3 regions of the Halobacillus sp. Marseille-Q1614 genome follow, and region 2 is predicted to be linked to each of the others. Evidence: riboswitches for the same ligand, from Rfam matches in the RefSeq annotation. Region 2 holds a riboswitch; each other region holds the start of a gene.
What was found. A riboswitch is a leader RNA that binds a small molecule or an ion and turns the genes downstream of it on or off. The one in region 2 is predicted to bind cobalamin.
Positions count from the first base shown of each region.

Region 1: it holds a riboswitch for cobalamin, as region 2 does, so the genes downstream of both, HUS26_RS14520 (ribonucleoside-diphosphate reductase subunit alpha) here and HUS26_RS11300 (cob(I)yrinic acid a,c-diamide adenosyltransferase) in region 2, are expected to answer to the same signal.
Region 3: it holds a riboswitch for cobalamin, as region 2 does, so the genes downstream of both, HUS26_RS05870 (DUF4430 domain-containing protein) here and HUS26_RS11300 (cob(I)yrinic acid a,c-diamide adenosyltransferase) in region 2, are expected to answer to the same signal.

Region 1 is NZ_CADDWH010000001.1:2,908,788-2,913,118, forward strand. Features, by position in the region: gene HUS26_RS14510 (class I SAM-dependent methyltransferase) at 135-812, opposite strand; gene HUS26_RS14515 (class I SAM-dependent methyltransferase) at 826-1,572, opposite strand; cobalamin riboswitch at 1,742-1,916, shown strand; gene HUS26_RS14520 (ribonucleoside-diphosphate reductase subunit alpha) at 2,225-4,331, shown strand, end outside.
Region 2 is NZ_CADDWH010000001.1:2,236,539-2,240,869, forward strand. Features, by position in the region: gene HUS26_RS11290 (cobyric acid synthase) at 1-228, opposite strand, end outside; gene HUS26_RS11295 (cobyrinate a,c-diamide synthase) at 221-1,591, opposite strand; gene HUS26_RS11300 (cob(I)yrinic acid a,c-diamide adenosyltransferase) at 1,588-2,127, opposite strand; cobalamin riboswitch at 2,263-2,409, opposite strand; gene HUS26_RS11305 (poly-gamma-glutamate hydrolase family protein) at 2,978-3,709, shown strand; tRNA gene HUS26_RS11310 (tRNA-Ala) at 3,817-3,889, opposite strand; gene HUS26_RS11315 (general stress protein) at 4,069-4,331, shown strand, end outside.
Region 3 is NZ_CADDWH010000001.1:1,174,088-1,178,418, forward strand. Features, by position in the region: gene HUS26_RS05860 (response regulator transcription factor) at 1-369, shown strand, start outside; gene HUS26_RS05865 (ATP-binding protein) at 369-2,153, shown strand; cobalamin riboswitch at 2,200-2,385, shown strand; gene HUS26_RS05870 (DUF4430 domain-containing protein) at 2,537-2,932, shown strand; gene HUS26_RS05875 (ECF transporter S component) at 2,939-3,442, shown strand; gene HUS26_RS05880 (helix-turn-helix transcriptional regulator) at 3,541-3,807, shown strand; gene HUS26_RS05885 (ferredoxin) at 3,884-4,132, opposite strand; gene HUS26_RS05890 (helix-turn-helix domain-containing protein) at 4,265-4,331, shown strand, end outside.

The DNA of each region.
Region 1 (4,331 bases), 670 kb from region 2:
TAATTCCGATGATTTTTGTCAGCATTCATATAATTCAAACTTAATCTATATTTATGTCAATAGTTGGTTAAAAATCCTTTAAAGCCACAAAAAAATGCGCCATAAAATGACGCATTCTGCAAATGGTTATTCAGCTATTTTTCCAATAAGAACACCCACATGAACGACAGGGCCTGCTGAAGCTCCTGAGGCAGATCAGAAAGGTCTTTCCCTTCAACTTCCCGCTTCCATACACCATGCCCATCTACCAGCTTCCAGCCTGATTCTAAAGCCAGCTGCTCAAACTCCCAGGGCATCATGGTATTGCAGATAACTTCTTCTCCGTAAACCCTGCGGTAACTATTTACTCTTGGTTTGGCTGTAGGCCCAAGGATACCTATGCACAATTTCCCTCCAGGCTTTAAAACCCGCTTCATCTCTTTTAAGCCTTCATCAGGCACTTGCACCCACTCTAAACTGTTAACTGCCATAACAGCATCAAAGCTTTCATTCGCTAAAGGCAGATCCACTAAATCACCTTGGACGAATTGAAGAGTTTCTTCCTCAACTCGACTTTTCGCACGCCGAATCATATCTTCTGAAATATCCACTCCGGTCACATGATATCCAGCCTGATACAACTTAAAAGAGCCATAACCATCGCCGCAGCCCAAATCTGCAACGGTAATTCCTTTATCAATGAACCGTCCCATAAAAGGAATTATCGTTTGCCTGCTGCCTTTGTCCCACATGCTGCGGCTGTTGGCATTCCAAAATTCCGCCCGTTCATCCCACTGTTTTTCTGCTTCTGTATGCCAATTAAAAGATTTCATTCTTTCATTCCCCTTACTTTCGAACTTTTATTATAAAAGTGGCTGGTACTTTACTCGCTTTAAAGGAAGAATAATATCTCTGCGAGTATGACGCTTCCGCTTCAGACCTCCCACTCCCCTCAATAAGCTTTTCAATCGTAAAACCTGCTTGAATGAGTTCATTTATATATGTACTCAATGTTCTGCGTTTCATCACAGCTTGAATTCCATCTTCTTTAAAGCTTTCAAAAATCCTATGTTGAGACTGTTCATACGCCTGCGTTACTTCAATTCTTCCTTCTTTGACATCAACTGTCGGATAAAAAGGATGCTCCCAGCTAAACACAAAGATCCCTCCCTCTTTTAAGTATGAGTATACGAGCGACAGGGTTGTTCTCAAATCCATCGTCCACCCTAAAGCATAAATAGAGTAAACGATGTCAAAATAATTTTCTGGAATAGTGCCCTTTTCTTCCATCGGGCCGCAATGCAAGGATACGTTCTCATAAGGGAGAAGCGTCCTGGCCGTCTGGATCTGCGATTCAGAAATGTCTACCCCCCATACTTCACGCGCGCGTTTATTTCTTACATACTCCAAAGAATGCCCGCTTCCACAACCTATATCAAGCACCGTCGTATTATCAATATTTCCAAGCAGCTGAAGCTCTTCTTCACTCTGGCTGTAAGGCCCGTAATCAGGTAATGCATCTTTACCGTCAAAATGATGAGCAATTGAATCCCAGCACTTTTTGTTAATTGTTAATGCCTTTTCTGACTTCATTAGCGTCCTCCCTTTCTCCCTATACTTTTCGATATAAGTCGATCGTTCCCTCTATTTTCAAACACATTCTTTCTGCTTATTTTTGTATAAAATTGTTGCACTTCATTTTAAACTTCGTTATGCTTATAACACAATATAAGCTAATTATTGATTTTAAAAACACTATATATAGTATCCGCGAATAGAAGATGCCACTAGGCTTAATAGGGAATCTGGTACAATTCCAGAACTGCCCCCGCAACTGTAATCACTCGCGAAACGGATCACCCACTGTGCATTCACGGGAAGGGCCGGAGTAGGATCGAGTGTAAGTCAGGAGACCTGTCTTCGTTCGCAGGAGTTTCTACTTCTTCGGGGATTGAGAAGATGAAACGATGGAATGCAGGCAGCCTTACCTCCTCCGTTTCATGGTTTCATCCGCTCAATTTATTGAGCGGATTTTTTTATGGTCAGACTTTGTTAAAAACTTTTTCAGCATAAAAAGGAGGAATCCGCTCCCTTTTAAGCGGAAGAACCTTCGGGCCACCTCGCTCGTTACATCGCTGAGGGCTTCCGTGAGCACGTTTTTTAAGCAGGAGTGCCGAAAGATTCCTTCCCCGCCCGCAATAACAAAGCCTATGGATAAAAAGCTTTAAAACAAAGGAGTGGTGATATGCAATCAATTCAAACGACTTTTTGGCAGGAATGGCTGGAAACACAAAAAGCCTCCTTTCCTTCTTTAGAATTGGATCGAATCATTGAAAAATCAAAGAATTTACCAGGAAACAGAAACGAACAGGCAAAAACTCTTGTGCTGGAATGCCTTGCAGAAATTAGTGAAACATTGCCGGACTGGACGTATGTAGCGAGCCGGATCCATTTGCAGCAAATGTACGAAGAAGCTATGAAAAATCGCGGAACCGAACATCCATATACCGGGTTCTATCAATTGCTGAATCAGCTTATGGAGGAAGATATTTATACTTCTTCCCTTCTCAATTACTATTCAGAAGCAGAAGTAAATGAGTTGGAAGAGGCGCTTGTACCAGAGAGGGACGGACTGTTTACTTATATTGGGGTGAAAACGCTCGGAGACCGCTATTTAGCCAAATCTAAGTCTGGCCAAGTTTTTGAACTTCCGCAGGAGCGTTTTATGATTATCGCCATGACTCTGATGGCAGATGAACCAAAAGCCAATCGTTTAAAATTAGTTAAAGAATCCTATTGGGCGCTGAGCAGCCTCTATATGACGGTGGCCACCCCGACTCTGGCCAATGCCGGGAAGCGGTATGGGCAGCTGAGCTCCTGCTTTATAGATACGGTGGATGACAGCCTCCAATCGATTTACGACAGCAACACAGATATTGCGAACTTAAGCAAGCACGGTGGAGGAATTGGTGTTTACTTAGGAAAAATCCGCAGCCGCGGCAGTGATATCCGCGGATTTAAGGGGGTTTCCTCCGGAGTTCTCCCCTGGATGAAGCAGATTAACAATACAGCTGTCAGCGTTGATCAGCTCGGACAGCGTCAGGGGGCTGTAGCGGTTTACTTAGATGTATGGCATAAAGATATTTTCCCGTTCTTAGATAGCCGGCTGAATAATGGCGATGAGCGCCAGCGGACTCATGACCTATTTACAGGCGTCTCTATCCCTGATCTGTTCATGGAAGCCGTCGAGAACCGTGATAACTGGTATTTATTTGACCCTCACGAAGTTCGAACCGTCATGGGTTTTTCATTAGAGGACTCTTATGATGAAGTGCGGGGTTTGGGATCCTTTAGGAACCGCTATGAAGCATGCATTCAGGAGGACCGCCTTTCAAAGGAAAAGGTTCCCGCCATTGAAATCATGAAGCGTATTATGATTGGACAGCTCGAAACCGGTACGCCATACATGTTTTACCGTGATGAAGTAAACCGAATGAACCCAAATTCTCATAAAGGCATGATCTACTGCAGCAATCTCTGCACAGAAATCACCCAAAACCAGAGTCCGACAACGCAGGAAGAACAGCGGGTCGAAGATGGAAAAATCATTACTATAAAGACTCCCGGCGAATTTGTTGTCTGCAATCTGTCCAGCATTAATCTAGGCAGAGCCGTCCCCGCCAACGTGCTGCAAAGACTCATTTCGATTCAAGTACGAATGCTCGACAATGTCATCGAGCGAAATACGATCCCTGTCCTGCAGGCACAGCTGACGAACCAGTCTTACAGAGGCATTGGCTTAGGAACTTTTGGATGGGCGCATCTATTAGCACAGAAAAAAATAGCCTGGGAGTCAGGTGAGGCTGTCGATTACACAAATGAGGTTTATGAAGAGATTGCCTATTACACGATAGTAGCCAGCAGCGAGCTGGCAAAAGAAAAAGGCAGCTACCCGCTCTTTGAAGGATCAGACTGGGATACGGGGCAATTTTTTGTTAAACGGGCGTTTGACCAACACGGAAAGTTTGACTGGCCTAAGCTTCAGGATAAGGTGCATCGTGATGGCATCCGCAATGGTTACCTTATGGCCGTTGCCCCTAATTCAAGTACGTCTCTTATTGCAGGAAGCACAGCCAGCATTGACCCTATATTTAAAAAATTCTATTCCGAAGAAAAGAAAGATTTCAAGATTCCAGTCACAGCTCCCGATCTAAGCCCTGAAACTTACTGGTATTATAAATCAGCTTATGACATTGATCAGCATACGAGCATTAAGCAAAATGCTGCACGTCAGCGATATGTGGACCAGTCGATTTCTTTTAACTTGTATGTAAAAAACACCATTAAAGCAA
Region 2 (4,331 bases):
GGTAACAGCCGGAATCCCGGCTGCTTCGACCTGAACCCCCTGGGCACGTCCGATCTCTTTTCCGTCTACGGTTATGTAGGAATTCAAGGCCATATTCTGAGACTTATAGGGTGCCGTCTGATAGCCATCCTCGGTAAATATCCGGCACAAAGCGGTGACGAGAATGCTTTTGCCTGCATCGGAATGGGTACCTTGGACCATGAGGGGAACTGCCTTTTTATCAACCATTACGCTGTTCCTCCTTGCATTTCTGCAAAAAGTTCTTCAATACAAGTGGGTTAGAAGCAAAATGGATATGCGTATAACCAGCAATGACATTTTTATAAAGAAACCCTTCTTCTCCTGTTCCAAACCGGCTGCTCACACGATATGCACCAGGCAGTTCTACAGCCGGCTTGAAGGTGGAATAATGGAACTCATGCCCGCGGACTTCCATTCCATCATTAAACAAATAGTTGTTCTCAAGACCAGAAATCTCCCGGTAGCCCAGCGCTGCAAGTTTCGCCTGCATCTCCGTTTTCCCCTTAAGCACTCCTGCCATCGGGTAAGTATTTCCATCGATGGTAGTGATAGATTCGGATAAATACATCAGTCCGCCGCATTCCGCTAAAACCGGCATCCCTTTTTCTATTCGTTCTGCAATTGAATGCTTCACCTCATTATTTTCCGCCAGCTTTTCAGCAAACTGTTCCGGAAAGCCGCCGCCCAAATACAATCCATCTGCTTCAGAAGGAAGCACTTCTCCCTTTACGGGAGAGAAGTATAGAATTTCTGCTCCATAAGCCTCGATTAGCTCAAGATTTTCCGGGTAATAGAAATTAAAGGCTTCATCACGGGCTACCGCTACCTTAACGTCAATCGATGCCTTTCGTTGGAACAAGGACGGCTCAGCATTCAATGGAGGACGCTTACTGATTTGATAAATTCGTTCAACGTCGATGGTCTCCGCCACCGCATCCCCCAGCTGCGCCAGCTGCTCATCCAGTTCCCCTCGCTCGATCGAAGGCACCAGCCCGAGGTGCCGCTCAGGCATCTCGATGTTTTTGTTTTTTAACAGATAGCCACAGACTGGTATGCCGCATTCCTGTTCCACGGCTTCCTTAATCAGCTCGTAATGTCCTTTGCTTCCGACTTTATTAGCGATAACACCGGCAATGTTAACCTCAGGATCCAGCACCTGGAATCCTTTGACGATGGCAGCAGCGCTTCGTGCCATTGCAGAGCAGTCGACAATCAGAAACGTCGGTGCATCCAAAACGACACTCAGCTCTGCTGTCGATCCTTGATTGGAAGTCGGCGACTTTCCATCATAAAAGCCCATGACACCCTCGATAATGGAAATGTCCGCCCCCTCACTGCCCTTGACATAAACTTCTTTTACGACTTCTTTAGGAAGCATCCAGCTATCCAGGTTGCGTGAAGGCCGGTTGGTTACAGCAGTATGATAAGAGGGATCAATGTAGTCGGGACCGCATTTGAAGCCCTGGACCGTGAACCCTTTTTTCATGAAGGCCGCCATCAAGCCGATCGTAATGCTTGTCTTGCCGACACCACTGGATACTCCTGCAAGAACGAGACGGCGGGAAGTCAAAACTCAACACCACGCACGGCTGGAATTCCTTCATCATAATAATGCTTTTCAACATTAATGACAGAGACCAGATCAGCCGCTTCCTTCACCTCTTCCGCAGCGTTCCTTCCAGTGATCACAAGATGGACATGCTCCGGCCTATTGTTGATCAGTTCAATCACTTCATCAAGCGGCAGCACATCATCGACTGGAAAAGAATCAATCGCAAGGGCATTGTTTAGTTCATCGAGGATGACCACATCATAGTCCCCGGACATGACCGTTTCTTTGGCGACAGCCCAGGCCTTCTTTAAGGCTGCCCGGTGGATTTCCGGTGTTTTCGTCCAGGTGAACCCTTCGCCAAGCTGCACAATTTCAGCCCCCAGCTTCTGCAGGGATTTTCTTTCCCCATATGGACGCCTCGGTGATTTGATGAATTGCAGCATTTTCACCGTTTGATCATGTCCTAATGCGCGGACAGCAAGCCCCGTCGCAGCTGTCGTCTTTCCTTTACCATTTCCGGTAAAAACGAGTGTCAATCCCTGTTTCTTTTTCATAGAATCTCCTCCTGTATCCATAACGATATATAAACATAAAAAAACACCTTCCTAAAAGGAAAGGTGTTTATCTAAATAGGCAGAATATAAACCACAGGTATTCCACGTACTTAAAAGCCCCTTTCCTCGAAGGGTGAACTTTCTCAGCAAACAGGCAGGCATCCTGACTTACATTCTAAAACCTTAGAATGCTTACAGTGGCGGGACCCTGTTGGACTTTCACCAACTTCCCCCTTTTACCTTAAAAGCTTCCCTTTTAGGACCTGTTTGGTGCTATTAAATTAACCTTATTGTAGACGAACACGAACATAATGTAAACCAGACATTTTTTTGTCAGGACTTTTTGTTAACACAAAAGAAAAAGAATTCAGCCCCCTGAACCGACAGTAATAGAGCCATTTAAATTACATCATTAAAATCGAAAAATATTTAACCGTTTTACAAAGGAGATAAAGACTATTATAATGAACAAAACTTCCATAATAAAGAAGGGATACATTGAATTACCATAGGGATAAAATATGTTCTACATGTAGAAAGAAAAAGTCATCTTATCACTTTATAGGTAAAGGACAAGACTTTTTAAATTGCCAGTCTTGTCGTGATATGAAGAAGAAAAAACGTCAAAAAGCAAGACAGCAGTTTTTGAACGAAGGAAGAATTAATTTGGATCGTTTATAATTAAATGCCAGTTTACTAGAACGATAAAACTGCTCACTACATGAATTACAATCAGTACCTGTATGAATGAACCATATTATGAGAAGGGCCTCCTTTATATCCATTTTTCTTGCATGAACTCATTTATTTAAAAATCAAGCCGATACTATTAATAGGAGGAGGTTTTATCATGAATTTGAAATTCATACTGTCTACGGCGGTCGCAGTAGTGGCTTCAGTTCTTGTGATTTTATCTCTATATGAGGAAATAACAGCTGCGATCACGGACGATTGCTCTGGAAACCGTTTTTGCTCTTTTTACGAGCTGAGAGAAGTATATGAGGAAGGGGAAGATTGGGAGATTGAGAAAAGCAGCGCCGGTAATGAACGATGGCTCGTGAGTGCGATCCATGGCGGCGGGATTGAAGAAGCGACCTCTACACTAGCCGAGGCAATTGCCGGATCCTCTTATCCCTTTTACTCATTTAAAGGAAGGTTAAAGTCGAATAATTTCAGCAACTTACACATCACATCCACCCGTTTCGATGAACCGGAGGCTCTAGAGATGGTTGCTAATGCTGAATATCATATTTCCATTCACGGTTCAGCCGGAGATGAGCCAAAAACAATGATCGGTGGGCTGGACAAAGATATGAAGGAAATCGTGAGTCGGCATTTAGAGGAAAATGGGTTTGAAGTAGCTGTAACTCCTGAGCACCTTAACGGCGATCACCCTGACAATTTCACAAACAAAACAAAAACAGAACGAGGCGTGCAGCTGGAGATTACAAGAGCACAGAGAAAAGCATTTTTTAAAAACGGAGATATCAGCTTTTCCTCTCGCAACAACTCCTCCAATCAAACGGAAGAGTTCAAAATATATGTAGAAGCTATCCAATCATCAATGAAAGAATATGAATAAATGCAGATGCGGCTTCCTGCTACATTCGTCAACAAGTCACTAAATTGAATGGTTTACCGCTATGTATACACATAAGAAAAACCCTTGCAGGGCAAGGGTTTTGAGAGTGGAGCATAGCGGGCTCGAACCGCTGACCTCTACACTGCCAGTGTAGCGCTCTCCCAGCTGAGCTAATGCCCCATATGTGAACCGACAAGGATTATTATAGCGTCTTTTCCATTAAGTTTCAATACTTTTTTACATGACTAATTTCCTTAATGTGACTGGGTGTTTCGTAGGGTTATGGTCAAGATGGGCTCCTTTTCGTTTAAGCCCTTTTTACATCGGGTATCCGTCAGACTATAAAGGAGGATGTTCGAATGGAACCAAAATATAAAATTTTTCATGATGATGAAGCACTCAGTGAATCAATCGAGACCCTGAAATCAGGCGGAGTAAGTGAAAAAGATATTTATGTTCTTGCCTACGATAACTCTCACTTAAGACGCACGAAGCGGAGAACAGACGCTAATAAGATTGGTGTCCGGGTTACTGGAGTTGGTACCGCTACGAAGAACATATTTAGAAACAAAAGTGATAAGCTGGTCTCCAAAATGAAGAAGATCGGCTTTGACCAGGCAAA
Region 3 (4,331 bases), 1.1 Mb from region 2:
GCGCTTTTGCGAAGAGCCTCTTCCACCAAGTTTCTTGAGACGGACACTTCCGCACGAAATGTGCTTATGTTCCCGCATATGACAATTGATAATGATGCACACCGAGTAACAGCAGACGGAGAAGAAGTCGCTCTTACTCCAAAAGAGTATGAACTCTTAAACTATATGGCTCAATCTCCTGATAAAGTATTTGACCGTGAGCAGCTGTTAAAAGAAGTGTGGCAGTACGAGTTCTTTGGCGACCTGCGCACAGTAGATACCCACGTCAAAAGGCTTAGAGAGAAACTGAGTAAAGTATCTTCTAAAGCGGCAGGGATGATTGTGACGGTGTGGGGTGTCGGATATAAGTTTGAGGTTAGTGGAGACTGATGTTCTGGAGAAGTGTTGTAGGAAAATTATGGTTCACCATTTTGTTTTTAGTCTGTTTTGTCCTGTTTATTTTAACGGTGCTTCTGTTAGAATTCTTCGAGAACTACCACGTGTTAGAAGCAGAGAGAGATCTGCTGCAGACGGCCGCCAAAATTTCTGAGGTGGTCTCTCAGTATGAAGAAGACGAGCTCATCCTTTCAATGACAGATTTAATAAAAGATCCATCCAACCAGGTTGTGATTACAGATGAAAATGGCGAAAGCCTGACTTCCGTCTCAAAAGGGGAGAACCTTCCCAACAAAGATTTCGACTGGTTTATGAATGACAGTGAATTAGCCCGCGTCATCGACGAACGTGAAGATGTCATGAAGGTTTCAGGCGATGACGGATCTGGAATGGGGCTGATGGTCGTCGGAACGCCTCTTGAAAATCAAGGCGGAGCGGTGTTCGTTTATGAGTCGCTGGGAACTATAGATGAAACTTCAGACCAGACAACAAAGATTATATTTCTGGGAGCAGGGATCGCAATAATTCTTACGACGATATTTGCCTTCTTTTTATCCACCCGGATAACCTCCCCTTTAATCAAAATGAGAGAAGGGGCCATGGAACTTGCAAAAGGTGAATTTCATACAAAAATTCCTATCTTAACTCATGATGAGATCGGGGAACTGGCGATGGCCTTTAACCGAATGGGACGTCAGCTGAAATATCATATTAATGAACTGAATCATGAAAAAGAACAGCTCTCAGGAATATTGCGATCAATGGCGGACGGCGTATTAACGATGAATCGCCAAGGACAGGTTTTAGTTTCCAACCCTCCGGCCGACCAGTATTTGTACTCCTGGGACTATGAAAATAATGTACCCCTTCCTGTCAAAGAGGAAGGGAAGCGGGAGCTTCCAGATCCGCTGAGGGAAATATTTAATGAAGTTATTAAAAGCGAGCAGGAGCAAATGACCGAAGTGACAGCTCAAGGCCGGACATGGGTCATTATTATGACACCGCTCTATGATCGCATAAAAGTCCGTGGAGCGGTAGCGGTTCTGCGGGATATGACAGATGAGAGACGGCTTGATAAACTGCGTGAAGATTTTATCGCCAATGTATCCCATGAATTGAGAACACCGATTTCAATGCTTCAAGGTTACAGTGAGGCCATTGTTGATGATATTGCTGAGTCTAAGGAAGATAAAAATGAGTTGGCAAAAATCATCCACGATGAATCTCTTAGAATTGGACGGCTCGTTAACGAGCTTCTTGATTTAGCGAGAATGGAAGCAGGACATATGAACCTGAATTTAGAAAAAGTAGACATCAGCATGTTTATTCAAAAAATCGTCCGTAAGTTTAAAGGGATTGGCCAGGAAAAAGGTGTTGATTTACAAATGTCCGGAAATAAGGAACTTCCACCGCTAAATATGGATGCGGACCGGATGGAACAGGTGTTAACCAACCTGATCGATAATGCGATTCGCCATACGGAGCCTGAAGGCACTGTAAACGTAGAGGTACACCTTGATGAGCAGCAGAAAGAATGGCTTATCCGTGTTTCTGACTCTGGACAGGGTATTCCTGAAGAGGACCTGCCTTTTATTTTTGAACGGTTCTATAAAGCCGACAAATCCCGGAAGAGGAACAAGGAGAAGAAAGGAACAGGGTTAGGGTTAGCGATCGCAAAAAATATTGTTGACGCTCATAACGGGAGAATTACGGTTCAAAGTAAAACAGGTGAAGGGACATCCTTTGAAGTCTTTCTGCCCATCCATAAAGAAGATTAGAAAAATAAATTGATAAATAGAGAGGGTTCATGTAATCTAATAATGAACTGAATAGTTAGGTGCTGGTACCGCTTCAGGTATAAAAGGGAATCTGGTGGAAATCCAGAACTGTCCTCGCAACTGTTAGTGTATACGAAAAGGATAAACCACTGTAGCTGTTTAAATGCTATGGGAAGGTCCTGAGTAGAGTGACGCACAAGTCAGTAGACCTGCCGCATCTATCGTTTCAAAGCTTCGGGGATTGAGCATTTGGGCAGCCGGCTGAAAATTTTCTAATGATTATTTTTTAGTAATGTTGTCTTAAGCCTGCTCCTTGGGAGCAGGCTTTTTTGGTACATAAAATGCTTTTATTTCTCTACGTTTAAAAATTGGGAGGGATTTACATGAACTTTGTTTCAAGATGGCTGTTTGTTTTATTATTATCAGCAGGTGTATTAGCAGGTTGTGGAGAAAACGATCAAGCAGAACAACAGGCTGAGAGCAATGAAGAAGAGATCGGTATAGAAATTGAACTGTCAAAGGATAAAGGGGAAGAAACAATTTCTGAGGAAGAGTACATGGTCGAGGAAGGCACAACGTTAATGGAAATTATGGAGAATAATTATGAAATTAAAGAAGAAGGAGGGTTTATCAATAGTATTGACGGGATTCAGGCGAAAGAGGGGGAGCAAAAGGCCTGGCTCTATACGATTAACGGAGAAGATGCTACGGTCGGAGCAAATGAATATGAAGTAGAAGACGGAGACGAAATTAACTTTGATTTTCAAGCGTGGGAATAATCAATTATGAATACTTATAGAATTACGCTGTTATCGATGCTTGCGGCACTTGCTATAGCGGGGAGAATTGCGATGGCCCACCTGCCGAACATCCAGCCGGTTACGGCGATTATTATTATCGCCGGGTTCTGGCTCGGTCCGCTTTCGGCCGTCTTCCTGGCTGTGCTTGTCACTTTTTTATCAAATACGATTTTAGGGATGGGAATGTGGAGCGTATGGCAGATCATTTCCTGGAGTGTAATCGGATTGATGGCAGGCATGATAGGGAAATATATCCCTTCACTTCCTGTTTGGGGGCTGGCGGTATACGGGTTTTTCAGCGGCCTCTTCTATGGATTGATTATATCTGTGACGATGTATACCGTCGGTCAGCCATTTTGGGTCTATTATCTGGCAGGCCTGCCGATGGACGTCAACCACGCAGTAGCTAATGCTGTCTTTATCGGTTTACTTTCTCCTGTTTTAGGAGCACTGTTTGCAAAATACCAAAAACGTCACGCACTGACTTGAAACAGCTGTCTTTAGGCAGCTGTTTTTCTATGGGGTGAGATAGTAAACATTAGGAGGTTCTGATAAAATAAGGAGAGAGGAAAAAGGAGAAGGTTCTTATGGATCGTAAGGATTTGAATAAGGTGGTTTCCGAAAAGTTAAAGCTTATCCGAGTTGAGTCCCATTATACTCAAGGGCAAATGGCGGATCTTATAGGAATTTCCAAAAAAACTCTTATCCAGGTCGAAAAGGAAAGGAGCCTTTTGAGCTGGACATCGACGGTCGCGGTGTGCAGTTTATTTGATCACTGCAGCACTCTGCGTTCAGCGCTTCAAGGTTCTCCCTATGAAACTGTAAAAAATATTACTTTTAATGAATCGCGTTAATAAATCACAGGATGAGCCGGAATTAACATCACATCTGCAAAAAAACAAACCCTCCAGAGACAGAGGGTTTGTCCTTCTATTCAAATTTTAAAGGATCTCCGTCAAAAGGCTCCTCTGCAATCTTAATAGAGTCTGTAGGGCAGCCCTCCAGAGCGTCTTCCATATCTTCCTCCAGAAATTCAGGGACTGTTTCGATCCCCTTATTCTCATCCAATACGACATGAGCTAAACCTTCATCATCGTAATCATATATATCAGGGGCTGCTGCGCCGCAGGCTCCACAGGCAATACATGTATCCTTATCAACCATGGTGTATTTAGGCAAGAAGTAAAACCTCCCTTATTATGTTTGAAGCTCGTGGTGATTCAAAATAAATGAACCTCTAACATATTTATTGTAAAGTGAGAGACGAAAGTTTTCAATACGTATGCTAGATGTTAGAAAAGAGGGCTGATTTTGTTTACATACATTCTTCTCGATTGTATCGAATCCATAAATAAAGAAAGAACCGTCTCGGGCATCT